DNA from 3 places in the Streptomyces sp. NPDC008163 genome. Region 1 is predicted to be linked to each of the others. Evidence: riboswitches for the same ligand, from Rfam matches in the RefSeq annotation. Region 1 holds a riboswitch; each other region holds the start of a gene.

Region 1 (10,066 bases):
AGCCGGCCGTCCCGGTGCTCCAGGAGCAGCGGGTCGGCGAGATCCTGGCCGCCGTTCCGGCGCGGGCCCAGTGGCGTTACCGTCCGCGCCGCGTCGGCACGCTCTGGCGGAACCGGACGTTCCGAGTGGTCGGCGTCTTCACGCTGCTGGCGCTCTGCGGGGTGGTGATCCTCGCCCTGGTCCGTGACCAGACCGGCACCGAGGGCTTCCTCGTCGGCCTGGGTCTGGCCGTCCTGCCGGTCCCGGTGCTGATGACCGCCTTCCGCTGGCTGGACCGGGTCGAGCCGACCCCGTGGCGGAATCTGCTGTTCGCCTTCGCCTGGGGCGCGTGCGCGGCGGCCCTCGTCGCCATCCTCGCCAACTCGTTCGCCACCCGGTGGATAGCCGACAGCGATCCGGGGAACGCCGACACCCTCGGCGCCACGGTCATCGCACCGGTGGTCGAGGAGAGCGCCAAGGCGGCGGCCGTTCTGCTGCTTTTCCTCTTCCGCAGGCGGGAGTTCACCGGGATCGTGGACGGCGTCGTCGCCGCCGGCTTCACGGCGACGGGGTTCGCCTTCACCGAGAACATCCTCTATCTGGGCAACGCCTTCGGCGAGGACCAGCAGATGGACTCCGGCTTCGCGTCGGTGACCGTGATGACGTTCCTGGTCCGGGCCGTGATGACCCCCTTCGCCCACCCGCTCTTCACCGTCCTGACCGGCATCGGTCTCGGGATCGCCGCGAGCAGCGCCCCCGGCCGCCGGGTGCGGCTCATCGCCGTTCCGCTGCTCGGCCTGGTCCTCGCGATGGGCATGCACGCCCTGTGGAACGGCTCGGCGACCTTCGGCCGGTATGGCTTCTACATCGTGTACGGGGCGTTCATGGTCCCGGTCTTCTCCCTGGTGACCTGGCAGGTGGTCCGGGCCCGCCGCAAGGAGCTGCGCTCCCTGGCCGTCGAACTCCCCGCGTACGCCGAAGCCGGCTGGCTCACCCCCGACGAACCCCGCGCCCTCGCCTCCATGCGGGCCCGCGCCCTCGCCAGGAACGCGGCCCGCCGACGGTACGCGGTGAGCGCCTCCGGCCACCCGTACCACCCGGACTACGCGAGGGTCCGCGCCAAGGAGGCGAAGGAGCGCGGCAGTGCGGCGGCGCGTGCGGTCGCCGAGTACGAGGCGTTCGCGACGTCCCTCGCCTCGCTGCGACGGCAGGCCGGGCGGGGCAGGGCGGACCCGGACTTCGCGGCACGCGAGCTGGAGCTGCTGCACCACCTGTGGCAGCGCCGTGAGATCGCGGGCCCCGCCCTCGCGTACGCGGCCCGCGCCACGCACCGGCGGCCACCGGGCTACACAGCCGCGTGGCCACCCCGACAACCGCCCCCGGGCGGCCCCATGCCGTACGCGGGCGGCCCCACGCCGCACCCGGGCGGCCCCACCCCGTACGCGGGCGGCCCCACGCCGTACGCCTACGGCAACCCCTCCCCGTACAACGGCAATCCGAACCCGTACAGCAGCCAGGCCCCGTATCCGGCACAGCCCCGCACCGCACCGCCCTACGGCCAACGGCCCCGCACCGGCCCGCCCTACACCGGCGGGCCGCCGGCCTGATCCGTACGGGCGGAGCGAAACGCGGGCCCTACGCCGAAGCCGCCGTCAGCGTCGACAGCTCCTCGTCCGACAGCCGCAGCCCGGCCACCGCCAGCAGGGCGGGCAACTGCTCGACCGTGCGGGCGGAGGCGATCGGCGCGGCGACCGTCGCGCGGGAGGCGAGCCAGGCCAGGGCCACCGTCGCGATCTCGGCGTCCCGGTCCCGCGCCACCGTGTCGAGCGCGGCGAGCACCCGCTGTCCGCGCTCGGACTCCAGGTGACCGGCCGCGCTTCCGGCGCGGGCGCTGTCCACGGTCGTGCCCGGGCGGTACTTGCCGGTGAGGAAGCCGGAGGCCAGCGCGTAATACGGGACGGCCGCGAGCCCCTCGTCGGCGGCGGTGTCCTGGAGCTCACCCTCGTAGGTGTCCCGGGAGACGAGGTTGTAGTGCGGCTGGAGTGCCACATAGCGGGCCAGGCCCTCGCGTTCGGAGAATTCCAGCGAGGCGCGCAGCCGCGCGGCGCTGATGTTGGAGGCGGCGATCTCGCGGACCTTGCCCTCCTTCACCAGCTCGTCGAGGGCGGTGATGATCTCCTCGACCGGAACGGTCTCGTCGTCGAAGTGCGTGTAGTACAGGTCGATGTGGTCCGTGCCGAGCCGGCGCAGCGACTCCTCGGCGGCCGACTTGATCGTGGGCGCCGAGAGACCCTTGTAGCCGGGGAGGGCGCCGACCTTGGTGGCCACCACGACATCGGACCGGTTGCCGCGCGACGCGAGCCACTTGCCGATGACCGTCTCCGACTCGCCGCCCTCGTTGCCGGGAACCCAGTGCGAGTAGGCGTCGGCGGTGTCCACGAAATTGCCGCCGGCCGCCGCGTACGCGTCGAGAACGGCGAAGGACTGGTCCTCGTCCGCGGTCCAGCCGAAGACGTTTCCACCGAGGCAGAGCGGGAAGACCTGGAGCCCGGACGGGCCGAGAGTGCGCAGTGAAGTCATGGGTGGAACAACGGCCCGGGGCCTGCTCGCTATTCCGTGCCGCATACATACGGTCCGTGCCGCATACGTCCGGTGGACCGCACCACGCGAACCGGCAGCCCTGACGTCGGGGGGGGGGTGCGTCAGGGCTGCCGGGGTTCGGAAGGCCGCGTGCGGGGAAGGGCCGGGGGCGTCGGAGTAAGAGACCTCAGACGGTGAGGCCGCGGGCGTGCAGCCAGGCCATCGGGTCGATGCCGGTGCCGTCCGGGGTGTGGACCTCCAGGTGGAGGTGCGGGCCGGTCACGTTGCCGGTCGCGCCGACGCGGCCGATGGTGTCGCCGGTGGTGACCTTCTGGCCGACCGTGACGCCGATCGAGGACTGGTGGCAGAACCACAGCTCGGTGCCGTCCTCCAGCTCCAGCACCGTGCGGTAGCCGTAGGCGCCCGACCAGCCGGCCGACTTGATGGTGCCGGTGTGGATGGCCTTGATCGGGGTGCCGGTGGGCGCCGCGAAGTCGAGGCCCGTGTGGTAGCCGGAGGACCACATCGAGCCGGCCTCGCCGAACGTCGAGGTGATCGTGTACGAGGAGGTGGGAATGGCGTAGCTGGCGGCGAGCTTGGCCAGACGCAGGGCCTCGGCCTTCTTCTTCGCCTCCTCCTCCGCCTTCTTCTTCTCGGCGGCGGCCTTGGCCTTGGCCTCGTCCTGCTGCTTCTTCGCCTCGGCGGCCGCCTTCTCGGCAGCGGCCTTCTCCTCGGCCGCCTTCGCCTCGGCGTCGGCGGCGCCCTGCTGCTGCTCGGCCTGCTGGAGGATGCGGGCCCGCAGCGCCTCACCGGCGTCCGTGGTGCCCTGCTCCGCCTCGGCGGTGGTGAGGCCGGCGGTGGTCAGCGGGGCCGCGGCGGTGGCGGTCGCGGGGGCTTCGGCCGCGGTCTCGCCGGAGAACAACGCGCCCACGCCCGGAAGGGACTTGGCGTCGGGGAGATTGTCCGCGAGGGAATCGGGAAGAGAGATGGAGACCGGCGGCTTGCTCTGCGCGGTGGCCATGCCACCCGCACCGACGGCCGCGATGACACCGACGCCGAGGACGGTGGAGCTGCGGGCCAGACCATTGCGCTGCTTGGCGACGCGGTGCTTGCCACGGACGGGGCGGACGGACTCCTCGGTGGGGTTCCATTCCTCCCAGGTCCGCTCGGAGTCGGCGTCGTCGCGGAAGCCGCTGCCGAAGTGGGCGCCGGTGTCGAAGCCGCTGCCCCGGTCGGTCGCGTAGTCGCCGCCCTGTTCCGGGATGTACGCGGTGCCGGGGCCGGATGCGAAGTCGGCGCCGTACTCGGGCACGAACCGGGAAGGTGACTCGGGGGCAGGCTTGTTGGACGCCACGCGGGCGCACTCCTTTCCTTCCTTCTCGCCTACCGGGTTAGCTGACGGGTTCGGAGCAGGAAGGTCTCCTACGGGTTCCTCCGCCTCTCGTGAAGACGAAGATGCCCGATTCACCCCATGTAGGTGGTTCCCCGGTTCCCTTGCGGAATTCGGCGCACGCGCGCGGCGCCGTCCTGACGACGGCTGGGACAACCGCGCTGCGTTATCGAACGTTAATAGACAGACAGCTCCGATTCCAAGCTGTTCCCACTGATCGTTCACACGCCCGGCCTGGACTTACGGGACACAACCGGGTGGAATCGGGCGAGTTGTTCGACGTTCGGCCACTACGCGTTTTCTGACGTTGCGTCAACTGTTATGCGGAGCGGCGCACCTCAGTCACTGAGCGTGTCACCCCGCTTGACGATCTTCACCGTCCTGCGCCGGTCCGGCTGCCCCTTCGCCGGCCGGGCCACCGCGAGCAGCGCCATGTCGTCGGTCGACTCGCCCCCGGTATGCAGCCGTACGTCGTCGGTCAGCGCGGACAGCAGCTCCTCCGGTCCGGGGAAGAGCCGACCGCGCAGCCGCTCCGCCGGGTCGTAGAAGACACCGTCGGCGTCACGGGCCTCCGACAGGCCGTCCGTGTAGAACAGCAGCGTCCCGCCGGCCGGCAGCTCCCATTCGTCCGAGCGGTCCGGCCGCACCCCCAGGTCCATGCCCAGCGGAAGCGCGGGCTCCGAGGGCGTCAGCGCCTCCACCGCGCCGTCCCCGTGCAGCAGCAGCGGATCCGGATGGCCGCGGTTCACCATCCGTACGCGCTCGGCGCCCGGCGGGATCTCCGCGAGCACGGCGGTCACGAACCCCTCGAACGCGTCCAGATTGCTCCGCCGTACCGACTCGCGCGCCAGCGCGCGCTCCAGCCGCTGCGCCACGCCCTCCAGCGATTTCTCCTGCTCGGCCGCCTCCCGGAACGCCCCGATGACCACCGCCACGGCGCCGACCGCCTCCAGCCCCTTCCCGCGCACATCGCCCAGTACCAGCCGTACACCGTACGGGGTGTCAGCGGCCGCGAAGAGGTCTCCCCCGACGAACTCGTCGGCCTGCGCCGCCTCGTACCGCGCGGCCACCTGGAGACCGCCGATCCGCTCGGGCGGCGTCGGCAGCACCGCCCGCATGGCCGTCTCGGCGATGATCCGGGCGGACGCCAGCTGCTCGTTCCCGCGCCGCACGACCCGGTTGATCACCCCGGCCTGGAAGGCGACCGTCAGCACGGTCAGCATCTCAATGAACGGGACCACGCCCGGCAGGTCCCCGGTGGCGAGCCGCATCGCGGCGATCGCGACGACCCCGGCGAGTCCGATCCGGAGGGTGGCGCCGAGGCCGAAGAAGGGCGCTGCGATCAGCGGGGCGGCGGCGAACATCGGAACGGCGGTGAAGGCCGGCGGGGTGAAGTAGTCGAAGACCACCCCCACGACGATCATCGCGGCCGGCAGCAGCCGGACGAAGCGGCGGCCACCCACGCCGTCAAGCTCTCGCCACCGTCGCTCCCACTTCCTCACCTGCGGTCTCCTGCCCGGTGCAGCCACGGCCGTGCCGCGCACCTCCCCCAGCCTCGCGTCCGCCCGGCCACCGGGCGAATCCTCGGCCGCCGAAGGGGCGAAACCCATCTGAGCCGACAACGCATCAGGCCCGGCACGCTGTCTGCGTGCCGGGCCTGATCCTTCAGTAGCGGGGACAGGATTTGAACCTGCGACCTCTGGGTTATGAGCCCAGCGAGCTACCGAGCTGCTCCACCCCGCGTCGGTGAACCCAACTCTACGTCATGTTCGGGGCCCTCATGACCACGCCCCGGGCACCTCGGCCCGCGCACCCCTCCTCCCCCCGGCTCACACCGACGGGCAATGGGGTGAATGTGGTGATATGACTGTTTTCAGATTCAGCCAGTCCGATGCGGCTCCGGGAGTGGACGATGGACGACTATCCCCTGCTCAACCTGTTCTGGACGATGCTCTGGTTCTTCCTCTGGATCATGTGGCTCTTCCTCCTCTTCCGGGTCATCATGGACATCTTCCGCAGCGATGACCTGAGCGGCTGGGCCAAGGCCGGCTGGCTGATCCTGGCGCTGGTACTGCCCTATCTGGGCGTGCTGATCTACGTGATCGCCCGCGGCAAGTCCATGGGCAGGCGCGACGTCCAGGAGGCGAAGGAGCGCGACGCCGCCTTCAAGGCGTACGTCAGGGACGCGGCGGGTACGGAGAGCGGCGGCCACAAGGGCGGCCATGTCGAGGACCTGTCGAAGCTCGCCGACCTCAAGGACAAGGGCGCGATCACCGAGGAGGAGTACCAGCGGGCGAAGTCGAAGCTCCTGGTCTGACGCGACGGGCGCTCCCCACACCGGCACGGGGAGCGCCCGCCGTCGCTCCCCGTTCTCCGGAAGGCCGCGCCTCTCGCTCGTACCGGTGAAAACCCGTCGTACGCACCTCGCGACCGTCCGGAAGGATCGCCAGGGCGTCGTAGCCGGGAATCGACTCCAGCCAGCCGAGCGCGCTCTCCCCCCTGGCGAAGGCAGCCGTGGCGAAGGCGTCGGTCATGGTGAGACCGGGCCCGACGAGCGTGATGGACGCGAAGGTGCTGACGGGCGTACCGCGGAGTGGATGAAGGATGTGAGCGCCGCGTTCCGCGACACCGGAGGTCGCGATGGCCAGGTCGTGGTGGACGGTGATGACGGTGGCCAGGTCGTGGGGGCGCAGTGGGTGCGCGATGCCGACGCGCCACGGCGCGTTCCCGCCCGACCGGCCGCGTATCCGCAGGTCGCCCCCGCCGTTCACGCAGGAGTTCCGCACGCCCGCGTCGCTCAGGAGCCCGGACGCCCCGTCGACGGCCCAGCCCTTGACGAGTCCCGAGGGGTCCAGCCGCCCGGCGGGAGTCAGGGTGAACCAGCCGTCGGAGAGAGCCGCGGCCCGGTCGCAGAGCCGCATCACCTCGCGAACCTGCGGGGGGCAGTCTTCGAGGGGGATCTCCTGGCGGTCCAGCCGGCTGATGTGGCTCTCGGGCCGGTAGGTGGAGAACACCGCGTCGACCCGGTGGAGGAGTCGCACGGCATCCGTGAGCGCGTGGCGGATGGCGGGGGTGGGCCGGTCGCGGATGTCGAAGGTGAAGACCGTTCCCATCACGTGCTCGACGTGTCGCAGCCCCGTGGAAGACGACTCAGCCATGAGCCTGGTCCAAGGCGCTCTGCAGGGACTCCGTGTAGCCCTGGCTCGTGTAGCTGGCACCGGAGACGGCATCGATCCGCGCGCTCTGCGCCTTGACGGCCTCCTGGGTGAGGAGCGGCAGCGCGTGGGCGGCGATCTGCCGGTCGCGCCCGTTCTGGTCCGGTGCCCGGAGGATCTTCACCGCGGTGATACGGCCATGGGAGAGAACGGCGGCCACTTGGACGGTGCCGTACGGCGTGTCGACGGGGGTCCCGGTGAAGGTGCCGCTGCCGGTCGCCGCGCGCGGCCGGGCGGACGGCCGGTTTCCCGGCACCGAAGGAGCCGGGGCGGTGGGCGTCGGGCCGTCTGCCGTGAGGGGCGTGTGGTGCGGTTTGAGCGAGAGGAGCGTCACGATCAGGGCGCTCGCTCCGGCTGTGGCGAGAAGGGTTCGGCGCATGATGGGTCCTCCTCAGAACGCGAACGACTCGTGGTGGATACGCCGGCCGGGCACCCCCGCCTGCCGCAGGGCGACGACGGCTGCCTGCGTCATGCCGTCCGGCCCGCACAGGTAGACGTCGTGCGCGGCCAGATCCGATACCAGTGCGTTCAGGCCCGCGGCGCTGAAGGTCCGGGCGGAGCCGGACGGCCCGTCGTCCACGACGTAGTGGACGACGGCACCCCGGCCGGCGGCGATGTGTTCCAGTTCGCCGCGCAGCACCAGGCCGGCGGTACTGCGCGCCCGGTAGATGAGCGTCACCTGTCCCGGCAGCGTTTCGAAGAGGGCACGCAGGGGCGTGATACCGACGCCTCCGGCGACCAGCAGGACCGGCCGGCCCGACGCCCGGCCGGCCGTGAAGGAACCGTAGGGTCCCTCGGCCCAGACCCGGGTGCCGGGGGTGAGCCGGGCGAGCGCGGCACTGTGAGCTCCCACGGTCTTCACCGTGATCCGCAGGTGCCGGGGATGCGGGGGAGCCGAGAGCGAATAGGGGTTGGCGGCCCACCACAGTCCGCGCGTCATGAAGCGCCACCGGAAGAACTGCCCGGGCTCGGCACCCAGTTCCTCCAGGTGCCGGCCGGTCAGATGCACGGAGACCACGTCCGGCGCCTCGTGGTGGACGGCGGCCACGCGGAGGCGATGGCGGAAACCGCGCCTGACCGGCACCGCGAACCTGTACCAGGCCAGCAGCCCGGCCACACCGAGGTAGAGGCCGTACCAGGCTGCCCGGGCCCACGGATTCCCCACGAAGTCCGCTCCGTTCGAGAGCTGGTGGCCGAAGGCGAGGAAGACGGCCACGTAGGTGGCGAAGTGCAGGTAGTGCCAGGTCTCGTAACTCATGCGCCGCCGGACCGCCCGGGCCGAGAGGAACGCGGTGGCCACGAAGAGCAGGAAGCCCAGCGTGCCCTTGAGGAGGTCGGGGTAGTGCAGGACGAGCGTGGAGGTCTGACCGACCACATCGGTGTGCGCGGTCAGCGCGTACCCCCAGATGATGAGCAGGGTGTGCGCGAGGATCAGTGAGATCGTCCAGCGTCCGCCCAGGGCGTGCCAGCGGGCGAGCCGGTCCGTCCCGATGCGGTGGTCGAGGAGCGGCACCCGGGCCATCAGGAGCAGGAGGACCGCGCAGGCATAGCCGGCGAGCAGCCCCGTGATGCGTCCGGCGCCGGTGATCCAGGCCGCGGGGTCCGTCACCGACGACGTGTCCGCCCACCACAGGGACAGCACTCCGGCGGCGCCGGACCAGATGCCCGATTGGACGAGGAAGGGAACGGCGGGACGGCCGGGCAGGCGATGACGTACGGCCCGCCGGGCGGGTGCGGCGGTCTGCGTGGTGGACATGGACTCCTCCGACGGGATCAGCCGGCTACGGCTGTCTGGGCGGCCCAGCCTCACAAGCGAACCTCTGCGGGGCCTCTGAACCGGCTGCCGGGGCCCGTCCTCGGAGACGATTCAGAGGAAACTCAGAGGCAGGCCTCACCCCCGCTCCCCCGGTACCGGGGGATGCTGGAGACATGAAGGAAGCGACAGATGCGGCACCCCGGCTCCACCGCCCCGGTGGGGAACCGGTGCGCATTCTGGTCGTGGATGACGAACCCGACGTCACCGAAGTGCTCTCAGGAGCCCTGGCAGCCGAGGGATGGGAGGTCCGGACAGCTGCGGACGGGGCCACCGCCCTGGCGACGGCCGCCGCCTTCCGTCCCGACGCGGTGGTTCTGGACAGGATGCTGCCGGACGCCGAAGGGCTGGAGATCCTGCGCTCCCTGAGGCGGACCGACCCCGGCGTGTGCGTGCTCTTCCTGACCGCCCGCGACGAAGTGGACGACCGGATCGCCGGGATCACCGCGGGGGGTGACGACTACGTCACCAAGCCGTACAGCCTGGAGGAGGTGCTGGCCCGGCTCCGCGGCCTGCTGCGCCGGGCCGGCATGGCGGCGGAGCCCGGGACGCACCGGCTCACGGTGGGGGACCTGGCCATGGACGAGGAAGCCAGGGAGGTCAGCCGCGGCGGCACCACCCTCGAACTGACCCGGACCGAATTCGAACTGCTGCGCTTCCTCATGCGCAACCCGCGGCGGGTGCTCTCCAAGGAACAGATCCTCGACCGCGTCTGGTCCTACGACTTCGGCGGGCGTGCCCACATCGTGGAGTTGTACATCAGCTACCTGCGCAAGAAGGTCGACGCCGGCCGGTCCCCGATGATCCATACGGTGCGCGGCGTCGGCTACGTCCTCAAGCCGGAAGCCCCTTGAACAGGCTCCTGCCGCGCACGCTGCGCGGCCAGCTGACCCTGGGCATGGTCACGCTGCTCACCCTCGCCTGTCTCGCGGTCGGAATCACCACGGTGCTCGCCCTGCGCGGCTTCCTGACGGGGCGTCTGGACGAGCAGTTGTACGCGTCCGGCGGCCGGTTCGCCGCCAGCCTGGAGCACGAGAACGAACCCGACGCCGACAACCGGTCGGATACCCGGGGCCAGGCGGAAGGGAC
Region 2 (10,066 bases), on a different contig from region 1:
GCAGGACGCCTCGGGCAACGGGCACAGGGAGAGCGGGGCATGAAGGACGACGAGCCCAAGGGCTTCGATCTGGCGCGGCTCCTCGCCGAGCGCGGCGCCGAACGCTACGAACTGCACAGCAAGCACCTCAACCACCAGCTCCCGCGCATGCTGCGTACCATCGGCTTCGACAAGGTCTATGAACGGGCCGAGGGCGCGCACTTCTGGGACGCGGACGGCAACGACTACCTCGACATGCTCGCCGGATTCGGCGTGATGGGTCTCGGCCGGCACCACCCCGTCGTACGCAAGGCGGTGCACGACGTCCTCGACGCCTCGCTCGCCGACCTGACCCGGTTCGACTGCCAGCCGCTGCCCGGACTGCTCGCCGAGAAGCTGCTGAGCCACAGCCCGCACCTGGACCGGGTGTTCTTCGGCAACAGCGGCACCGAGGCCGTCGAGACGGCCCTCAAGTTCGCCCGGTACGCCACCGGCCGGCCGCGCGTCCTGTACTGCGACCACGCCTTCCACGGGCTGACCACGGGCGCGCTCTCGGTGAACGGCGAAGGCGGCTTCCGGGACGGCTTCGCCCCGCTGCTGCCCGACACCGCCGTCCCGCTCGGCGACCTCGCGGCGCTGAGCAGGGAGCTGAAGCGGGGCGATGTGGCCGCCTTGGTCGTGGAGCCGATCCAGGGCAAGGGGGTGCACGAGGCGCCGCCCGGCTATCTCCGCGAGGCCCAGGAGCTGCTGCACAAGCACAAGGCCCTCCTCATCGCCGACGAGGTGCAGACCGGCCTCGGCAGGACCGGCGACTTCTACGCGTACCAGCACGAGGCAGGGGTGGAACCGGACCTCGTCTGCGTCGCCAAGGCGCTCTCCGGCGGCTATGTCCCGGTCGGGGCGACGCTCGGCAAGGACTGGATCTTCAAGCGCGTGTACTCCTCGATGGACCGGGTCCTCGTCCACTCCGCGAGCTTCGGCTCCAACGCCCAGGCCATGGCGGCGGGGCTCGCGGTGCTGTCGGTGATGGAGGACGAGGAGACCGTCGCGCACGCGCGCCGCACCGGCGACCTGCTGCGCGAGCGGCTGTCCGCGCTCGTCGGGCGCTACGAGCTGCTGCACGAGGTGCGGGGGCGCGGGCTGATGATCGGCATCGAGTTCGGCCGCCCCACCTCGCTGAAGCTGCGCAGCCGCTGGACCATGCTCCAGGCGGCCCGCAAGGGGCTCTTCGCGCAGATGGTCGTCGTGCCGCTGCTCCAGAAGCACCGCATCCTCACGCAGGTCTCCGGCGACCACCTCGAAGTGATCAAGCTGATCCCGCCACTGGTCATCGATGACGCGGACGTCGACCGCTTCGTGGAGGCTTTCACCGCCGTCATGGACGACGCGCACAGCGGCGGGGGACTGATGTGGGACTTCGGGCGGACCCTGGTGAAGCAGGCCGTCGCCAACCGCTGAGGCGCTTCGCCCATGGGACGCTTTTGCCCCTGAGGCAAGAAATTTGCCTCAGGGGAAATTCTTGGGCCCAATGGAGGCATGAACCCTCCGGACGACCTGGCGGCCGGTGAGCTGCCCGGTGTCGCGCCACGCCTGCGCGATCTGCGCCGTGGCCGTGGTCTCACTCTGGAGACCGCGGCCCAGCGTGCCGGGCTCTCGCCCGCCCACCTCTCCCGGCTCGAAACGGGCCGGCGCCAGCCTTCGCTGCCGATGCTGCTCCAGCTGGCCAGGATCTACGGTACGACGGTCTCCGAGCTCCTCGGCGAGACGCCCCCGGAACGGGACGCCATCGTCCGCGGCCGCCCGTTCGAGGGCCCGGCCGCCGACGGCTGGCTGTACCAGCAGGCCGGGGGCTCCGGCCGCGCGATGCAGGCGCTGCGCGTCCGCGTCCCGTACGGCGCCCAGGGCGACCTGGTACGCGTCCACCCCGGCGAGGAGTGGCTGTACGTCCTGACCGGCCGCCTCCGGGTGACGCTCGGCGAGACGGTCCACGACCTCGTGCCCGGGGACGGCGCGCACTTCGACTCGCTCACCCCGCACCGGATCGCCGCCCCCGAACCCGAGGGCGCCGAATTGCTCTTCGTCCACACCCTGCTGCAGAGCCCCGCCGCCGACCTGTGCCTCGGTGGCGCGGTCCACCGTCTCTGAGAGGCCCGCCATGTCCGATTCCGAGCATTACGACCCGCTCACTCCGGCCCCGCGCCCCGGCGCCGACAGCCAGGAGAAGAAGATGCCGCGCGGACTCGTCATCCGCCTCTTCGCCTATCTCGTGGCCGGGCACGTCATCGCCGCGTTCCTGTACCTGCTCTTCGCCGTCGGCATGCACAACCAGTAGCGGAAGCCGGCCCGGCCCCCGCCTCAGGCCTCGTCGAGGAGCGTCTCGCGCAGCCGCTCCCGGGTGGCGGGCGTGAGCTTCAGCCCGTCGGCGAGATAGCGGTCGGTGCCGCCCCAGGTCTCGTCGATGGCGGCGAAGGCCGCGGCGAGGTAGTCGGGCTGGGCACCGAAGAGCGGGTTGAGCAGCTCCAGTACCTCCGGGGACATCCCGGTGGCCGAGGTGTCGCTGCGCCGGATGCGGTAGCGGCGGTGCGCGTCGTTCGACTTGAGGTAGTCGGCCTCGATGGTCTCCCGTCCGACGCCCACCGCCAGCAGCGTCACCGCGATGGAGAGCCCGGCCCGGTCCTTGCCGGCCGCGCAGTGCATCAGGGCGGGCACACTGTCCTCGGCCAGGGCGTGCAGCACCCGGCTGTGCTCGCCGGTGCGTTCCAGGATGATCGAGCGGTACGAGGCGACCATGCGGCGGGTCCCCTTTCCGTCGGCCAGGATCGAGCGGAGCTCCGCGATGTTCCCGTCGCGCACCATCCGCCAGAACTCCGCGCCGTCCGCCGGGTCGCTGAGCGGGATGCTCACGTTCCGGACGCCGGGCAGCTCGATGTCCAGGCCGTCCAGCTTGTGGTCCGCCGCGTTGCGGAAGTCGAAGACCGTGTGCAGGCCGAGCCCGCCGAGGAAGGCCGCGTCCTCGGCCGTGGCGTGCGCCAGGTGTCCGCTGCGGTAGAGCCGGCCGTGCCGGACCCGGCGGCCGTCGGTGGTGGGCAGGCCGCCCACGTCGCGGAAGTTGCGGACGCCGGTGAGTACGGGCTCCGCCGGCGGGGTCTGCGGCAGCTGCTGCGTCACGGTCACTCCTGGAGGCTCGGCTCTGCCCCGGCGCGTGTCGCCGACGGGCCCACGACCGCGACCCTACGACATCGGTTCCCGGGGCAATCATCTCGGCCGTCCGCTCCGAGCCGAGGCGGACGAGGGCCATGACATGTCCGTATTGATGGGATATGACCAACCTGCCCCGGTTGTAGGGGAGATGATCACTCGCTCGTGAGCGGGATCATATCCGTGACGGTGTGTGGTGACGCCCCGGCTGGGTAGTCCCCGCACCGCGCGGAAAGCCAAGATCCGTAATCCACGGAGTGTGACCGGAATTCCGCACCGCAATTCCGGAGCGGAATCCGGTGCCGAACGCGCGGCTTGTTTCCGCCGTCCCGGCTCGCTTACGTTCCATGCCATCCGGATGGAACGCCCAATCCTGCCGCCGTCCGGAATTCGCATCCACTCACCGTGTGGCAGGAGCGGGGGAACCAGGTAAGCCGCCGACCGGGACGACCGGACGGCTCGGGGTGAAGTCGCGCCAGGCGCGGCCGGGCATCTCCAGCCCGAACCCGACAGCTCACCTCGCAGGCGCCGGAGAGGAAATTCTTCATGCCCAATTCGGGTAAGCACCGCCGTCCCAAGTCCAGCACCATCGCCCGCGGCGTCGTCGCCGCGAGCGCCGGCGGAGCCGTCATCGCGCTTCCGCTGCTCGGCGCCACCGGTGCCCACGCCGCGGAGCAGTCCGCCCCGGCCACGTCGAAGTCGGCCGCCGCGCACACCGCCCCGGCCACGCCCGCGAAGAGCGCCGGCACCACCACGTACTCCGTCGTCTCCGGCGACTACCTGTCGAAGATCGCCGCCCAGCACCACCTCAAGGGCGGCTGGCACAAGCTGTACCAGGACAACCGCGAGGTCGTCGGCGAGAACCCGAGCCTGATCTTCCCGGGCATGAAGCTGACCCTCGGCGCCAAGGCGGCCCCCGCCGCCACCACCCCGTCCAAGGCCCCCGCCAAGACGGCGGAGAAGACCGAGGCGAAGACCGCGCCCAAGGCCGAGACGAAGGTCGACACCAAGACCGAGGCGCGGACCGAGGCCAAGACCGAGGCCCCGGCCTCCCAGGACAACGCCTCCGGCTATGTCCACCCGGTCCCCGGCAACCACACCACCGCCTACCGCGCCTCCGGCGCCAGCTGGTCCAGCGGCAGCCACACCGGCATCGACTTCCCCGTCTCCACCGGCACCAGCGTGAAGGCCATCACCTCCGGCACCGTCGTAACCGCCGGCTGGGGCGGCGCCTACGGCAACCAGGTCGTCATCAAGCACGCCGACGGCCACTACTCCCAGTACGGCCACATGTCCTCGCTCTCCGTCTCGGCGGGCCAGACCGTGACCGCGGGCCAGCAGGTCGGCCTCTCCGGCTCCACCGGCAACGCCACCGGCCCGCACCTCCACTTCGAGGTCCGCACCGGCCCGGAGTACGGCTCGGACATCGACCCGATCGCCTACCTGGCGTCGCACGGGATCTACGTCTGATCCAGGCAGTACCGGCCCGGTGATCCGGGTCACCGAACGACACAGAGGGACGGCGCACGGCGGTGCGCCGTCCCTCTGCTTATTCCCCCTTTACCGAAAACTGACCGGGTGGTTTATCTCACCACCCGTCAACCCCTTATTACGGTCGCGTAGGTCACATTCCGGGGTGCAGGATATGCGGTTGTGGCAGACGATTCGAACAACCTCCAGCAGGGCGCCGTCGACCGACAGGGCGCCATCGGGTCGTACGCGGCGATTGGCGACAGCTTCACCGAAGGAGTCGGCGACCCCGGCCCGGACGGAACGTTCGTCGGCTGGGCCGACCGGCTCGCGGTTCTTCTCGCGGACCGGCTTCCGGACCCCGGAATTCCGGTGGACGCCTTGGGTACACCCGTCTCCGCGCACGGGTACTTCCGGTACGCCAATCTCGCCGTACGAGGACGCCTCCTCGACCAGATAGTCGAGGAGCAGGTGCCCCGCGCCAAGGAACTCGCCCCCGATCTGGTGAGCTTCTGCGCCGGCGGCAACGACATCATCCGGCCGGGCACCGACCCGGACGACGTGGCCGAACGCTTCGAGCGCGCGGTCGCCGACCTCACGCGGTCGGTCGGCACCGTCATGGTCACCACCGGCTTCGACACCCGCGGCGTGCCCGTGCTGCGTCATCTGCGCGGCAAGATCGCCACCTACACCGCCCACGTCCGGGCCATCGCCGACCGCTACGACTGCCCGGTCCTCGACCTGTGGTCGCTGCGCTCCGTGCAGGACCGGCGCGCCTGGGACGGCGACCGGCTCCACCTGTCGCCCGAGGGCCACACCCGGGTCGCGCTCCGCGCCGCCCAGGTCCTCGGCCTCGACGTGCCGGCCGACCCGGACCAGCCGTGGCCGCCGCAGCCGCCGCGCGGCACGCTGGAGATCCGCCGCGACGACATCCACTGGGCACGCGAGTACCTGGTCCCGTGGATCGGGCGGCGGCTGCGCGGCGAGTCCTCCGGGGACCACGTCGAGCCGAAGCGACCGGACCTGCTGCCGCTCTGACCGGCCCCCTCCGCTGTCCTCAGTCGCCCCGCGACCGCGTCGCGGCGACCGGGGACAGCGGCAGCGCCGCCGGGACGCGCTCCAGGACGCCGCCCGCGAAGACGTCGTACAGCGGCAGCGTCTCCAGGTGCACATAGCCGATGTGACAGTCGCAGACGGCGAGCGGACAGGCCCTCGGGCCCAGTGCGCGCCGATAGCTCCCGTCGTACAGATTGCCCAGCTCCGCCCGGACGAAGTGGCAGCGGCGCACCGTGCCCTCCCCGTCCACCGAGATCACCGACTCACCGGTCCGGCAGGGCAGCCCCGCCGAGCGGTGCGGATGGCGGCTGTACGGGAACAGCGGGTCGATCTCCGTCCACCGCTCCGCCTCCTCGTCCGTGTAGGTGTGCCCCTCGGCGGCGTTGACCCAGAGGTAGACCTCGTCCGGGAGCGCCGCGCGCAGCCGCCGCGCCTCGCCGAGATGGGCGTCGAAGCCCACGACGCCCACGCTGTGCCGGACCCCGAGGTCCCTCAGCTCCGCGCACCGGCCGAGGAAACGCTCGTACGGCGTCTGCCCCGGGTGGTACGTGCACCAGAGCGCGATCCGCTCGCGGGCCGCCTCCGGCGCCTCGGCCAGCCACCGCGTACGGCCGCTCAGGTTCGTCTGGATCGCGACCCGGCGCACGTGCGGGAGGCCCGCCAGCCCGACGACCGCCCGGCGGTACCAGGAGCGCACCAGGCCCTCGCCCCACGGTGTGAACAGCACCGAGATCCGGTCACCGGTCTGCGCCGCCACCCACCCGGTGAACCGTTCGAGCGCCGTGCGGTCCGCCAGCAACTGCTCCCGGCTGTCGCGCCGCTTGGCGAACGGGCAGTACGGGCAGTCGTAGTCGCAGGAGGCGAGCGGGCCCCGGTAGAGAATCGTCAGGTCCACGGATCACTCACTTCAGCTCGTACGCGGCCATCGCGGCCCGCACGGCGGGGGAGAAGAGCTCCGGGCCCAGCGCGTCGGAGTACGCCAGTCCCTCGGGCGACAGCCGCAGCAGATCCCGCGTCGCCGTGTCGAGCCAGCCCCGGCTGTCGAACCGGGCCAGCTCCTCCGGGAAGTCCTCGTACGGCGAGGTGCCGAACCGCTCGCGGTATGCGTCCACCGGCATGCCTCGCGCCTGGAGCACCGACTGGAGCAGATGGCGGCGGCGCGCCTCGTCGCCGTCGGTGTACCGCCCGACCTCGGCGCGGGAGAAGTCCGCGGTGGCGGTGTAGGCGTCGATGATGCCCCGGACCTCGCCCATCCGGACCGCGTAGTCGAAGGAGTAGTGCAGCCGCGAGGTGTAGGAGCGGGCGCCGCAGCCCAGGCCGATCATGCCGTCCGTCTGGCAGGCGTAGTCGTCGGGTCCCTCGGCGCGCGGGGCGTCGGTGCGGCGGAACATCCGCATCGACACCTGCTCGTACCCCTGGGCCAGCAGGTGGTCGCGGCCCGCCCGGTAGAGGCGCAGGCGCTGCTCGTCCCAGGCGGCGTCGGCCTCGCCGGGCGAGCGCCGGCCCAGCGCGGTCAGCGGGCGCACGTACAGCGGGTAGAGGTACAGCTCCTCAGGACGCCAGCGCAGCGCCGCGTCCAGCGAGGTCCGCCAGGTCCGCTCGGTCTGGCCGTCTATGCCGTAGATCAGGTCGATGTTGAGCACGGGTATGGAGGTGTCCCGGATGGCGCCGAGGGCCTGCTCCACGTCGGCGGCGTGCTGCGGGCGCACCGCCGCGCGGGCCTCGGCCTCCACGAAGGACTGCACCCCGATGCTGATCCGGGTCGCGCCCCGCTCGGCGAGCACGGCGAGCCGGTCGGCGGTCGCGGTGGACGGGGACGTCTCCACGGACAGCGGCACGGACCGCAGATCGGCGCCCATCCGCTTCTCCGCGATGTCGCACAGCCGGTCCAGCTCGCCCGCCGTCAGGAACGTGGGCGTGCCCCCGCCGAACGCCGCGGCCGCGAACCGTACCGGCTCCGCGTCGCCCAGCGCGTCCCGCACGGCGCTCGCCTGCCGTTCCAGCGCGTCGAGATACCGCGAGGTCAGCTCGTCGGGGGCGCCGATCCGGGTGAACAGATTGCAGAAGCCGCAGCGGACCTCGCAGAACGGGATGTGCATGTAGAGGGAGAGCGCGTCCTTGCGTTCCCCCGCCCACAGCTCGTCCAGTGCGGGCCGCCCGCCGGGCCGCTCGGCCAGCGGGCGGTACGCCGTCTTGTGCGGGTAGGCGTAGACATAGCTCTCGTACGGGCGGACGGTGTGCGTCACGGTCATCGGACGGCCCCCGGTTCCAGGAAGAAGTGGGCGTACGGGACGGTCCAGACCGACTCGTGGCCGAGCCGGTGACCGGTGTAGCCGTCGTCGCCGTAGGCCGTGCCGTGGTCGGAGCAGACGATGGCGAAGGCACGGCGGCGGCTGCTCGCGGCGGCGAAGAGCCGGCCGATGTGGGCGTCCACGTATTCCAGGGCGGCGGCGTGCGTCGCACGGCTGTCACCGGCGTCGCGGGTCGCCCCGGGGGTGTGGAACCAGTTCGGCTGGTGGAGCGCGGAGACGTTGACGAACAGGAAGAGCCGCTGCTCCGGAGGCAGGGCGGCGACCACTTCCTCGGCGCGGGTCACCTGCGCCTCGAACGAGGTCGGCGAGGGTACGCCGAACTCCGGCTCCCAGTGCGCCTCCTGGAACATCCCGGGGAGCACCGAACCGAGCGGCCCGCGAAGGTTGAAGAAGCCCACCCCGCCGACGCACACCGTGCGGTAGCCCTCCTTCGCGAGCGCCGAGACCAGGTCCGGGGTGTCGAACACGAAGGTGCGCTCCGCCGTGGTCTCGCTGCCCGCGAACCGGGCGGCGAACAGCCGGGGGTGCGGCCCGGGCGCGGCCGGGGTGGGCAGGAACCCCGCGAACATCGCCTGGTGGGAGGCGTACGTGAAGCTGCCCGGGGCGTGCCGCTTCTCCCAGGCGCCGCCGGGCAGATGACGGGCCAGATTCGGGATGCGCCCGGCGGCGGCCAGCTCGGCGGCGACGTCGTACCGGAGGGTGTCCAGAGTGACGAACAGCAGATCGTGGCTGCCCACGACCTCGCTCATGTCGGGGTCGGGGCAGAGCCCGGAGACGTGTTGGGGGCTGTACTCAGGGGGTGGTGCTGACACGGTCGTTCCTTGGTCGGTCCAGTACGGCGGCGATCTGCGCCGCGTAGGTGTCCAGGCCCTCGGCTTTGCTGCCGGGCAGGCCGGTGAGCCCGGGCAGCAGGTCCCCGAAGGCGTTGACCTCGCCGACGGCGAAGCGCCGCCAGCCGGTCAGGGGCAGCAGGTCGACGCCGACGCACAGGGTGTCCGGGAAGGCGGCGGCGGCCCGTTCGCAGATCGCCAGGGCCTCGCCCCAACTGCCGCCCGCCGCCGCGACGGCCGCCCGCACCCCGGCCAGGTCGCCGCGCGCCCCGCCCAGGTGCAGATTGGTCATCGGCGAGGCGCTGGTGCGCACCACGGCGTGGGTGGCCCGGCCGGCGACCACGACGACGCGCAGATCGGCGGCCCGGCCGCCCTGGGTGGCCTTGGGCAGCCAGCGCTCGATGTGCAGCCCGTCCGGCGCCAGCGCGTCGATCACCGCCGCGACCTCGCGCTCCGTCGTGCACCGGCGGACCCGCAGCGAGTTGTACAGCCGCCCCGCCCGGTCCCGCTCGACGGAGGTCGCCGCCCGGACCCGGCCGCGGCCCGCCGTCTCCACGGCCAGCACCCCGGAGGCGGACGAGCCGTGCGCGGGCTTCACGAACGCCCTGGGTATGCGGTGGGCGGCCATCAGGTCCCGTACGTCGTCCCAGCCGCGCACGGGCGCCCCGGCCGGGCCGGAGGTCGGGGACGTGGGGACGGGCACCCCGGCCGCGTCCAGCACCCCGTGGCACAGCCGCTTGTCGAAGAGCGTCGCGATGTCGGCCGGGTCGTCGAGCAGGCGGGCGCCCGCGTCGGCGGCGGCCCGGGCGACCTCGCGTACGGCGGCGGTGAAGCGCGCGTACCAGAGGGCCGAACCCTCCACCCGGGTCGGCTCGTCGGCCCCGCGCAGCAGCCGGTCCACCTCCGCGTCCTCGCCCGGTGATTCGACGCGCACGGTCTCGCCGGGCAGGAAGCGCGCCCCGCCCCGCAGCACGTCGAGCCAGGGCACCGTACGCGCCTCGGGCAGGCCGGCGGCGGCCACCGCGTCCTGGAACAGGGCGACGCGGCGGCTGCCCGGATTGCCGACGACCGCGAGGCGCGGCGGTGCGCTACTCGCTGACCGCGACATAGCGGGCATCGTCCTCGTCGTCCGGATCCCAGTCATCCGCCCCGTCGAGGCAGACGTGGACGTCGTCGCGCTCGCCCAGCTCCTTGAAGCGCTCCATCACCTCGTCGCTGAGG
Region 3 (10,066 bases), on a different contig from region 1:
CACGGCGTTGGAGGAGCGGGCGGCCATGCCGTACGCCTCGTCCACCCGGCGCAGCGCCTGCGGGAAGGTGATCTTCTCGCGCAGCGAGAGCGCGTCGATCATGGCCTCGGCGCGCTCGCCGATGCCGCGCTTCGGGACGTTGAGGATGCGGCGGAGCGGGACGGTGTCCTCGGGGTTGGCGAGGACCCGCAGGTAGGCCAGGACGTCCCGGACCTCCTTGCGCTCGTAGAAGCGGACACCGCCGACGACCTTGTAGGGCAGGCCGACGCGGATGAAGATCTCCTCGAAGACACGGGACTGCGCGTTCGTCCGGTAGAAGACGGCGACGTCGCCGGCCTTCGCGTCGCCCGCGTCGGTGAGGCGGTCGATCTCCTCGGCGACGAACTGCGCCTCGTCGTGCTCGGTGTCCGCGACATAGCCCGTGATGCGGGCGCCGCTGCCGGCGTTGGTCCAGAGGTTCTTGGGGCGGCGGCTCTCGTTGCGCTCGATGACCGCGTTGGCGGCGGACAGGATCGTCTGCGTGGAGCGGTAGTTCTGCTCCAGGAGGATCGTCGTCGCGTCCGGGTAGTCCTCCTCGAACTGGAGGATGTTCCGGATGGTCGCGCCCCGGAAGGCGTAGATCGACTGGTCCGCGTCACCCACGACGCACAGCTCGGCGGGGGCGTTCTCGGGACCGGCCGGGCCGACCAGCTCGCGCACCAGCGTGTACTGGGCGTGGTTGGTGTCCTGGTACTCGTCGACAAGGACGTGCCGGAAGCGGCGGCGGTAGTGCTCGGCGACGTCCGGGAACGCCTGGAGCAGGTGGACCGTCGTCATGATGATGTCGTCGAAGTCCAGCGCGTTGGCCTCGCGCAGCCGGGCCTGGTACATCGCGTACGCCTGGGCGAGCGTCTTCTCGAACCCGTCGGCGGCCTGGCCCGCGAAGGTCTCCTCGTCGATGAGCTCGTTCTTGAGGTTGGAGACCTTGGCGGTGAAGGACTTCGGCGGGTAGCGCTTCGGGTCCAGCTCCAGGTCGCGGCAGACCAGGGCCATGAGCCGCTTGGAGTCGGCGGCGTCGTAGATCGAGAACGAGGACGTGAAGCCGAGCCGCTTGGACTCGCGGCGCAGGATACGGACGCAGGCGCTGTGGAAGGTCATGACCCACATCGCGTTGGCCCGGGGCCCGACCAGCTGCTCGACGCGCTCCTTCATCTCGCCGGCGGCCTTGTTGGTGAAGGTGATCGCCAGGATCTGGCCGGGGTGGACGCCCCGCTCGGCCAGCAGGTGGGCGATGCGGTGGGTGAGCACCCGGGTCTTGCCGGAGCCCGCCCCGGCCACGATGAGCAGGGGCGACCCGGCGTGCACGACGGCGGCGCGCTGCTCGGTGTTCAGCCCGTCGAGCAGCGCCTCGGGGTCGATGACGGGGCGGTGCGCGCCGTCGCGGTAGTACGCGTCACGGGGCGGCGGGGGCCCCTCGAACACGCCCGCGAACAGGTCCTCCGGCACCGCTTCGGGTGCGGGGTCCTCGGGGGGCGGCGGGGGCGCGTCCTCCTCCTGCTGGAGGCCGGCCAGGAAACTGTCGTCAAAGAGGCTGCTCATCGCTGTCCGAGTCTAAGGCGCCCGACTGACACCCGGCCCCGGTCCGGAAAGGTCACGGAAATGTATCGGGCATATCGCACACCAACCTTCACAGCGGCCCCATGAGTTGGCTAGCGTGCACGTTCGGACGGCCCGTACCCCCAGAGGCGACCTACGCCGAGCGTGCCGCCACGCCGAATCCGGGCCCGCCCGGAACCGGGGACCCACACGCAGTACCGGGGTGAATCGGTCCTTCCCCACCGGACCGTAGGGCAGCCTTCCGTTCCGCCCGAACCCGACAGCTAACCCGGTAGGCGGTCCACGGAAGGAGATGCCGGCCTTGGCGTCGCATCGCAAACCGCGCACCCGGATGCGCTCCACCGTCCCGGCCGTCGGGCTGACCTCGGCCGCGCTGGCCTCGGTGACCCTGCTGTCCTCCCAGAGCGCGATGGCCGCGCCCGCGCCGAAGCCGAGCATCGAGGAAGTACAGAAGAAGGTCGACGACCTGTACCGGCAGGCCGGCAACGCGACCCAGAAGTACAACCAGGCCAAGGAGGCCACGGACCGGCAGAAGTCCAGGGTCGACTCGCTCCTGGACGACGTGGCCGAGCGCACCGAGAAGGTGAACGACGCCCGCAGGACGCTGGGCAACTACGCCGCCGCCCAGTACCGCAACGGCGGCCTCGCGCCGACCGCGACCTTCTTCCTGGCCGACGACCCGCAGTCGTTCTTCGACCAGACGCACCTCATGGACCGGATGGCCGAGCGCCAGCAGCAGGCGGTCACGGAGTTCCGTACGCAGCAGGCCAAGGCGTCCGAGCAGCGGGCCGAGGCCGTGGAGAGCCTGGAGACGCTGACCGAGTCGCAGGCCTCGCTGCGCACCAGCAAGCAGAACGTCCAGACGAAGCTGACAGAGGCCCGGACGCTGCTGTCGAAGCTGACCGCCGAGGAGAAGGCGCGGCTGGCGGAGCTGGAGCGCAAGAAGGAGGCGGAGGCGAAGCGGAAGGCCGCGGAGCTGGCGAAGAAGCAGGCCGCCGCCCGTAAGGAGGCCGAGCGGAAGGCCAAGGAGGCGGGGAGCAGCGGTACGGAGACGGGCTCGGGCTCCGGTTCGGACACCGGCTCCGGGAGCAGCGCCTCCACCAAGGCGGAGAAGGTCCTCGCGTTCGCCCGCGCCCAGATCGGCAAGCCGTACGTCTGGGGGGCGACGGGCCCCGCCTCGTACGACTGCTCGGGGCTGACGCAGGCGGCCTGGAAGGCGGCGGGCGTCGACCTCCCGCGTACCACCTGGGACCAGGTGAACGTCGGGACCCGGATCGCGACGGCCGATCTGCAACCCGGTGACCTGGTCTTCTTCTACGACGACATCAGCCACGTGGGGATCTACAAGGGCGACGGGATGATGATCCACGCGCCGAAGCCCGGGGCGAACGTGCGCGAGGAGTCGATCTACTACATGCCGATCTACGGGAGTGTGCGCCCGGCCTGACCGGGGAGGGGGGCCGGTCCGAGCGGGCCGGCCCCCTCTTCCGGGGCGCGTCCGCCGCTCAGGTCCAGAGCGTGGCGATGAAGATGTTCGCCAGGGTCAGCGCGCCGACCGCCGCGAAGGCGCCCTTCTCGACCTTCTCCTCGTCCCGCTTGATGTAGACGAGCCCCAGGATCACGACCAGGAACAGCAGCTTGATCCCGATCTTGACGTTGTTCACGGGGTGGTCGTCGGCCTGGTCCAGGCCGACGAGGGCGACGCCGGTGACGAGCATGGTCAGCGCACCGTGCAGCATGCCGGGGACGAACCGGGCGGTGCCGGCCTTCATCGCCTTCATCTGGCCGAGGAAGCCGCCGAGCAGGGCAGCGATGCCGATGATGTGCAGGGCGACGACGAAATCGATGAGTACGCGCATGGTTGTGCACCCTAGAGCCCTCTCACCGGACCCCTCCGGGCAGGGTGGGGCCTACGGGCCGCTTGAATGATGAATGCACTTTTTGCCTGATTCTGTGGCCCTTTTCCCGGCCATTCAGGCTTCAAGAGCGGTCATCCGGTGACAATGCCACGCCAAGAGCGGGCAATAACCGTCATAACGACACCGTCCCGTGACCTGGGATTAGCGTCCCTTCCCGGTGGCCGTGGACCAGGAACCGTCCTCGCCGGCCACCGGAGCACCCCGCCGGTACCCCCCGCCGGGCCGTCGCACGGAAGGACGCCCGCCCCCGTGGCAGCGCATCGCAAACCCAGGCAGCGCCTCACCACCGCCTCCGCGGCTCGCACCGCGGCGACCCTCGCCGTCGCCGGAGCCGCGACGGCCGCCGTGCTGCCGGGAGCCGCGCACGCGGACCCCGCGCCCACCGCGAAGCAGGTCAAGGCCCAGGTGGACCGGCTGTACCGGGAGGCGGAGGTCGCCACCGAGAAGTACAACGGCGCGAAGTCCGAGGCGACCGCCGCCGCCAAGTCGGTCGACGCCCTGCGCGACGAGGCCGCCCGCAGGACCGCCCGTCTCAACACCGCCCGCGACGTGCTCGGCGCGTACGCCGCCGCGCAGTACCGGTCCGGCGGGATCGACCCCTCCGTGCAGCTGGCGCTCTCCTCCGACCCGGACCAGTACCTGCGCCGCGCCACCTACGCGGAGCGGGCCGGTGAACGCCGGGCCGCCGAGGTGCGCTCGGTGCGCCGCCAGGTCGCGGAGATCGCCCAGGTGCGCGCCGAGGCGGCCGGGAAGCTCACCGAGCTGGCCTCCCGGCAGGCCGCCCTGAAGGAGCACCGGGCGACCGTCCGCGCCAAGCTGGCCGAGGCCCGCCGCCTGCTCGCCCGCCTCACCCCGGCCGAGCGCGCCTCCTACGACGCCGCCGAGGAGGGCCGCGGGGCCGGCCACGCCGACCGCAGCGCGCCGCGCTCCACCGTCGCCGCGCCCCATTCGCGCGCCGCCCAGGCGGTCGCCTTCGCGTACAGCGCCCTGGGCAAGCCGTACGTATGGGGCGCGACCGGGCCGGACTCCTTCGACTGTTCCGGGCTCACCCAGGCCGCCTGGCGCGCCGCCGGGGTGTCGCTGCCCCGGACCACGTACACCCAGATCAACGCCGGACAGCGGGTCGCGCGCTCCCAGCTGGCCCCCGGGGACCTGGTGTTCTTCTACTCGGGCATCAGCCATGTCGGCCTGTACATCGGCAACGGCCGGATGATCCACGCGCCGCGCCCCGGGGCCCCGGTCCGGATCGCGCCCCTCGACGAAATGCCCTTCGCGGGGGCGACCCGGGTGGCATAGGCTCCGGCCCTCCGAAGCCAACGGCCCGAAGGACAACCGCACATGCCGATGGACGCCGACGTCCAGACCCACGCCCGTACGCTCACGCTGCGCTCCCCGGACCATGTCCGCGTCGGGCCCTTCGTGATCCGCTACAACCCGAACTGGTCGCTGAAGTACGCCAACTACGCGATCCCGGACCAGGGCGCGGAGCCGACGCCCGGCGAACTCGACGCGCTGATAGCGGCGTTCCGCGAGCGGGACCGGATGCCGCGCCTGGAGTTCCTGCCCGGCTGGGCGCCCGCCGTCGAACCGGCGCTGCTCGCCGCCGGGTTCACCGTCGAGAACCGCGCCCCCGTCCTCGCCTGCGCCCCCGGCGGGCTGGTGGAGCCGGAGCCGGTCGCGGACCTGGTCATGGCCGAGCCCGCCTCGGAAGCGGAGTTCGCCGCCGCCGCGCTCGTCCAGCACCTGGGGTACGGCGGGGAGGGCGAGCCCGAGGACGGCACGGCGCAGTGGCTGCGCGACGCGGTGGCGGGCGGCGGGGTCGCCGCGCTCGCGACGGTCGGCGGTGTCCCGGCGGGCGCGGGCGGCTGCTCGGTCCCGGTGGACGGGCTGAGCGAGCTGGCGGGCCTGGCGGTCGGCGCGGACTTCCGCCGCCGGGGCATCGGCGCCGCGCTCTCCGCCCACCTGACGCGCACCGCGTTCGCACGGGGCTGCCGCGTGGTGTGGCTGGAGCCGGGCGACGCCGACGTGGAGCGGATCTACGTCTCCATCGGCTACCGGAGGATCGGCGAGAAGCTGAACATCTCGCTGGACCCCGCCTGATCCCGCAAGGCGCTAGACCAGCCGTCGCGCCGTCGCCCAGCGGGTGAGTTCGTGGCGGTTGGAGAGCTGGAGCTTGCGGAGCACCGCCGAGACGTGGGACTCGACCGTCTTCACCGAGATGAACAGCTGCTTGGCGATCTCCTTGTACGCGTAGCCCCGGGCGATCAGGCGCAGGACCTCGCGCTCGCGCTGGGTCAGCCGGTCCAGGTCCTCGTCGACCGGGGGCGCGTCCGTGGAGGCGAAGGCGTCGAGGACGAAGCCGGCCAGGCGGGGCGAGAAGACGGCGTCGCCGTCCTGCACGCGGAAGACCGAGTCGACCAGGTCGGTGCCGGTGATCGTCTTGGTGACGTATCCCCGGGCGCCGCCCCGGATGACGCCGATGACGTCCTCGGCGGCGTCGGACACGGAGAGCGCGAGGAAGCGCACCGGGTTCTCGGCGGCGCCCATCAGGGGCGCGCAGCGGCGCAGCACCTCGACGCCGCCGCCACCGGGGAGGTGGACGTCGAGGAGGACGACCTCGGGGCGGGTCGCCGTGATGACGGTGACCGCCTGGTCGACGTCGGCCGCCTCGCCGACGACCTCGACGCCGGTCTCCTCGGTGCGGCCGATCTCGGCCTGTACGCCGGTGCGGAACATCCGGTGGTCGTCGACGAGCACGACTCGTACCCGGCGCTCCGGGCTCTCCTGGCCCCCGGTCGCCTCACTGGTCCCGTTCATCGCTCGTCCTCTCCATCTCAAGCTCGACCTCGGTGCCCCCGCCGGGCACCGAACGCAGCCGGGCCGTGCCGCCGTTGCGCTGCATCCGGCCGATGATCGATTCTCGTACGCCCATTCTGTCCCCCGGTACGGAGTCCAGGTCGAATCCCGGGCCCCGGTCGCGCACGGAGACGAAGACCGTGCGGCCCTCGACCTCCGCGTAGACCTGGACGGCGCCGCCCTCGCCACCGTACTTGGCGGCGTTGACCATCGCCTCGCGTGCGGCCTGCATCTGCGCGGCCAGCTTCTCGTCCAGCGGGCAGTCGCCGACGACGACGACCTCCAGCGGGACGCCGTGCTTGTCCTCGACCTCGGCGGCGGCCCGTTTGACGGCCTCGGCCAGGGTCTCCGGCTCGTCGTCCTCGTCCTTGCCGGTGCCCTCGGGGTTGTACAGCCAGTTCCGCAGCTCGCGCTCCTGGGCGCGGGCCAGGCGGCGGACCTCACCGGCGTCGTCGGCGTTGCGCTGGATCAGGGTGAGGGTGTGCAGCACGGAGTCGTGGACGTGGGCGGCGACCTCGGCGCGCTCCTGGGCCCTGATGCGCATGAGGCGTTCCTCGGAGAGGTCCTGGGTCATGCGGACGAGATAGGGGCCGGCGAGGAGGGCGATGCCGGTGAGCACGGCGATGGCGGCGGTGATGACGTTGCCGAGCTGGGCGGCGGAGCCGCGTACGACCATGAAGACGGCGAGGCCGAGGCCGACAAGGGCGACTCCGGCCAGCGCGCGGGCCAGTTGCAGGACGCGGCGGCGGCGGCCGACCTCCATCCAGCGGGCGCGGCGGGCGTTGTCCGCCTGGCGCCAGACGAGGACGGAACCGGCGCCGATGAGGAGGCTGGGCCAGATGTAGCGGTCGGCCTTGCTGCCCATGTCGACGTTGCCGACGAAGACGAAGGCGCCGATGAGCAGCGCGATGAGGGCGAAGAGCTGGCCCTTGTCGGGTTTGCGGAGGCGGCGCGTGCCGTCGGGGGCGGTCTCGAAGACGGACCGGGGTCCTTCCACACCGCCGACGCCGAGCGGGACCACGATCCAGAACACCGCGTACAGCAGGGCGCCGAGGCCGTCCGCGAAGAACAGGCCGAGGAAGACGAAGCGGAGCCAGGCGACCGGGAGTCCGAGGTGTCCGGCGAGTCCGCGCGCCACTCCGCCGAGGAGCCTGCCGTCGGCGCTGCGGTACAGCTTGCGCAGCGGGGGCTCCTCCGGGTCGGGGGCGTGGGAGCTTGCGGCTCGGGTGGTGGCGGCTGGCATGGTCCGATCGTCACATGCCCGTACGGGCGAGGGCATCAGGGTCGGCCCCCGGTTCGACCCTGAGACAGCCGGGGGGCGAGGGCGGGGCGGGGCCCGGCGTCCCTGAGAGGCGGGCGGGCCAATATCAGGGACCGGCCAGGGTCGGGGCGGGTGCCGGTGGGGCGCGGGGGCCGTCACCATGGAGCCATGACCGTTCCCCAGGACGCGCCGCCCGGCGCCGCACCTCCCCCGGACTCCGCACCGCGCCTGCACCGCAGCCCGCGGCACAAGGTGGTGGCCGGGGTGTGCGGCGGGCTGGGCCGGTACTGCGACGTCGATCCGGTGATCTTCCGGATCGTGCTCGGGGTGCTCTCGGTGACCGGTGGTTTCGGGCTGATCTTCTACGGCTTCGCCTGGCTGCTGATCCCGGTGGAGGGCGAGGACGAGAACGAGGCGCGGCGGCTGCTGTCGGGGCGGGTCGAGCTGGCGTCGCTGAGCGCGGTGCTGTGCGCGCTGATCGGCTGCGGTCTGTTCCTGTCGATGCTGGGGAACGGCGGCACGCTGGCGTTCTCCGCGATGCTGTCGGTCGCGGTCCTCGGCTTCTCGATGTGGACGCAGGCGCGCAAGAAGGCCGGTCCCGAGGACCCGCTGCACCAGGCGGCCGCGCAGGCGGCTTCGGAGGCACCGCCCGAGGTGAAGGCGCCGCCGACCCTGTCCGGACCCTCCTGGTGGCGCGACCCGATCGTCAAGGACGGCACGACGGGGCCGGTGGCCCTGGGCTATCTGTGGGGGCCGCCGGACACGGTGGTCGGCGGGGAGCGGGAGCCGCGCGGGGCGACGCCCGACGCGCCGTTCCGCCCGCCGCCGCCCCGGTCGCGGGAGGTGCGGGGGCCGCGGTCCATCGCCGGCCTCGCGTTCCTCGGCGCCCTGCTCGCGGGCGGTCTCGGTACGGGGCTGACCTGGGAGTCCCAGCCGCTGGGCACGAGCCTGGAGGCCGGGCTCGCCGCCGCGCTCGCGGTGTTCGGCCTGGCGATGCTGGTCAGCGCGTTCGTCGGGCGGACCGGGTTCGGCACGCTGTTGCTGGCGGTGATCACGTCCGGGCTGCTGGTGGGCGCCGCCTCGCTGCCCAAGGACATCAGCACGCACTGGGTGCGCGAGGAGTGGCGCCCGGCGTCCGTCGCCGCCGTCCGGCCGCTGTACGCGATCGGCTCGGGCCAGGCCGAGCTGGACCTGACCCGGGTCACGGTGCCCAAGGGCGACACCGTGCGGACCCGGGTGGAGGCCCGGGCGGGCCGGGTCCTGGTGCACGTGCCGCCGGAGGTCACCGTCCGGGTGCACGCGCGGACCCGGTTCGGGGCGCTCGTGGTGGTGGACGGGCGGCACAAGGGCGATCTGGACATCCGCGCCACGCAGGACCAGCGCAAGACGCTGTCACCGGCCGAGGGCAGCACCCCGGGCGGCACGGTCGACCTGGATCTGGAAGTGGACTACGGACAGGTGGAGGTCAACCGTGCCGCGTCATGAGTTCCGGCCGGGGCGCGCCGTCACCGGCCTGGTGATGCTGGCCCTGGCCGCCGGATACGCGGCGGACGCGGCGGGCGCCTGGGACGCCCCGCCGCAGTTCTTCATCGCGCTGCTCAGCGGAGGGCTGTGGACGGCCGCGTGGGTGACGTGGATCGGCTACCGGATCCGGCGGCGGCGCGCCGCGAAGAGCGCGTCGACCGAGAGCGACGCGGCCCCGCCCAGCAGCAGCGGCAGCCACGCCATGAGGTAGATCAGGTCGTTGCCGAGGTAGTACGGGGAGACCTGCCAGCTGACGGTCAGCCACAGGCTCAGCGAGATGAGGGCACCGCCGAGCGCGGCGATCCGCGTCCACAGGCCGAGGAGGGTGCCGATGCCCACGGCGAGTTCGCCGATCGCGATCGCGTAGCCGAAGCCGGACGGGCTGTTCAGCGCCAGGTCGACCAGGCCGGGGATCGCGGCGGAGTCGCGGACGGCGTGCATCTGCTCGCCGATCGACCCCGGGCCGGAGGCGTGGAAGAACGCGCTGTCGGTGAGCTTGTCGAGCCCCGCGTACACGAAGGTGACGCCGAGGAAGATCCGCAGCGGCAGCAGCGCGTGCTGCCGCGCCAGGTCCCGCAGGCTGCTGCCCTCGCCCTCGACCCGTCCCAGGCCGCGCCCGTTACCGCCGTACCCGTACATGCTGCTCCCGCCTGCCGTGTGCCACCGGACCGTACGGCCCGTCACCCGACCTTACGTACGAACGCGGCGAAAGCGTTCAGCGCGGTCCGGGTTCGCGGGGTGTGGGTCAGTCCGTGACGTCGATGACGACCGGGGCGGTCTCCGTGCCGGCGGCCGTCACCACCTGCACCTCGACCACGCCCGGCTCCACCTCCACCGGCACCGGCACGGTCAGCAGCGTGTCGGAGGGGTTCGCGAAGCCCCCGGGGACCGGCACCAGAGGGACATGGAC

The links. A riboswitch is a leader RNA that binds a small molecule or an ion and turns the genes downstream of it on or off. The one in region 1 is predicted to bind cyclic di-AMP.
Region 2: linked by a shared signal. The riboswitch ahead of ACFZAT_RS08940 (peptidoglycan DD-metalloendopeptidase family protein) and the one ahead of ACFZAT_RS26235 (peptidoglycan DD-metalloendopeptidase family protein) in region 1 are both predicted to bind cyclic di-AMP.
Region 3: linked by a shared signal. The riboswitch ahead of ACFZAT_RS01835 (NlpC/P60 family protein) and the one ahead of ACFZAT_RS26235 (peptidoglycan DD-metalloendopeptidase family protein) in region 1 are both predicted to bind cyclic di-AMP.

Annotation. Positions count from the first base shown of each region.
Region 1 covers NZ_JBIBHG010000012.1:253,696-263,761, reverse strand. The annotation lists gene ACFZAT_RS26245 (PrsW family glutamic-type intramembrane protease) at 1-1,586, shown strand, start outside; gene ACFZAT_RS26240 (aldo/keto reductase) at 1,615-2,559, opposite strand; gene ACFZAT_RS26235 (peptidoglycan DD-metalloendopeptidase family protein) at 2,747-3,913, opposite strand; cyclic di-AMP (ydaO/yuaA leader) riboswitch at 3,925-4,078, opposite strand; gene ACFZAT_RS26230 (SpoIIE family protein phosphatase) at 4,288-5,412, opposite strand; tRNA gene ACFZAT_RS26225 (tRNA-Met) at 5,619-5,692, opposite strand; gene ACFZAT_RS26220 (SHOCT domain-containing protein) at 5,862-6,266, shown strand; gene ACFZAT_RS26215 (FAD:protein FMN transferase) at 6,220-7,107, opposite strand; gene ACFZAT_RS26210 (FMN-binding protein) at 7,100-7,543, opposite strand; gene ACFZAT_RS26205 (ferric reductase-like transmembrane domain-containing protein) at 7,556-8,920, opposite strand; gene ACFZAT_RS26200 (winged helix-turn-helix domain-containing protein) at 9,094-9,831, shown strand; gene ACFZAT_RS26195 (ATP-binding protein) at 9,828-10,066, shown strand, end outside.
Region 2 covers NZ_JBIBHG010000003.1:202,841-212,906, reverse strand. The annotation lists gene dxs (1-deoxy-D-xylulose-5-phosphate synthase) at 1-43, shown strand, start outside; gene ACFZAT_RS08960 (aminotransferase class III-fold pyridoxal phosphate-dependent enzyme) at 40-1,437, shown strand; gene ACFZAT_RS08955 (helix-turn-helix domain-containing protein) at 1,516-2,124, shown strand; gene ACFZAT_RS08950 (DUF6126 family protein) at 2,135-2,311, shown strand; gene ACFZAT_RS08945 (tyrosine-protein phosphatase) at 2,335-3,147, opposite strand; cyclic di-AMP (ydaO/yuaA leader) riboswitch at 3,565-3,720, shown strand; gene ACFZAT_RS08940 (peptidoglycan DD-metalloendopeptidase family protein) at 3,724-4,647, shown strand; gene ACFZAT_RS08935 (GDSL-type esterase/lipase family protein) at 4,831-5,685, shown strand; gene ACFZAT_RS08930 (STM4011 family radical SAM protein) at 5,705-6,598, opposite strand; gene ACFZAT_RS08925 (STM4012 family radical SAM protein) at 6,606-7,955, opposite strand; gene ACFZAT_RS08920 (STM4013/SEN3800 family hydrolase) at 7,952-8,764, opposite strand; gene ACFZAT_RS08915 (STM4014 family protein) at 8,808-9,953, opposite strand; gene ACFZAT_RS08910 (STM4015 family protein) at 9,934-10,066, opposite strand, start outside.
Region 3 covers NZ_JBIBHG010000001.1:357,032-367,097, reverse strand. The annotation lists gene pcrA (DNA helicase PcrA) at 1-1,578, opposite strand, end outside; cyclic di-AMP (ydaO/yuaA leader) riboswitch at 1,740-1,890, shown strand; gene ACFZAT_RS01835 (NlpC/P60 family protein) at 1,889-3,043, shown strand; gene ACFZAT_RS01830 (hypothetical protein) at 3,102-3,455, opposite strand; gene ACFZAT_RS01825 (NlpC/P60 family protein) at 3,765-4,811, shown strand; gene ACFZAT_RS01820 (GNAT family N-acetyltransferase) at 4,854-5,615, shown strand; gene ACFZAT_RS01815 (LuxR C-terminal-related transcriptional regulator) at 5,628-6,332, opposite strand; gene ACFZAT_RS01810 (PspC domain-containing protein) at 6,316-7,614, opposite strand; gene ACFZAT_RS01805 (PspC domain-containing protein) at 7,801-9,117, shown strand; gene ACFZAT_RS01800 (hypothetical protein) at 9,104-9,367, shown strand; gene ACFZAT_RS01795 (DoxX family membrane protein) at 9,274-9,795, opposite strand; gene ACFZAT_RS01790 (hypothetical protein) at 9,902-10,066, opposite strand, start outside.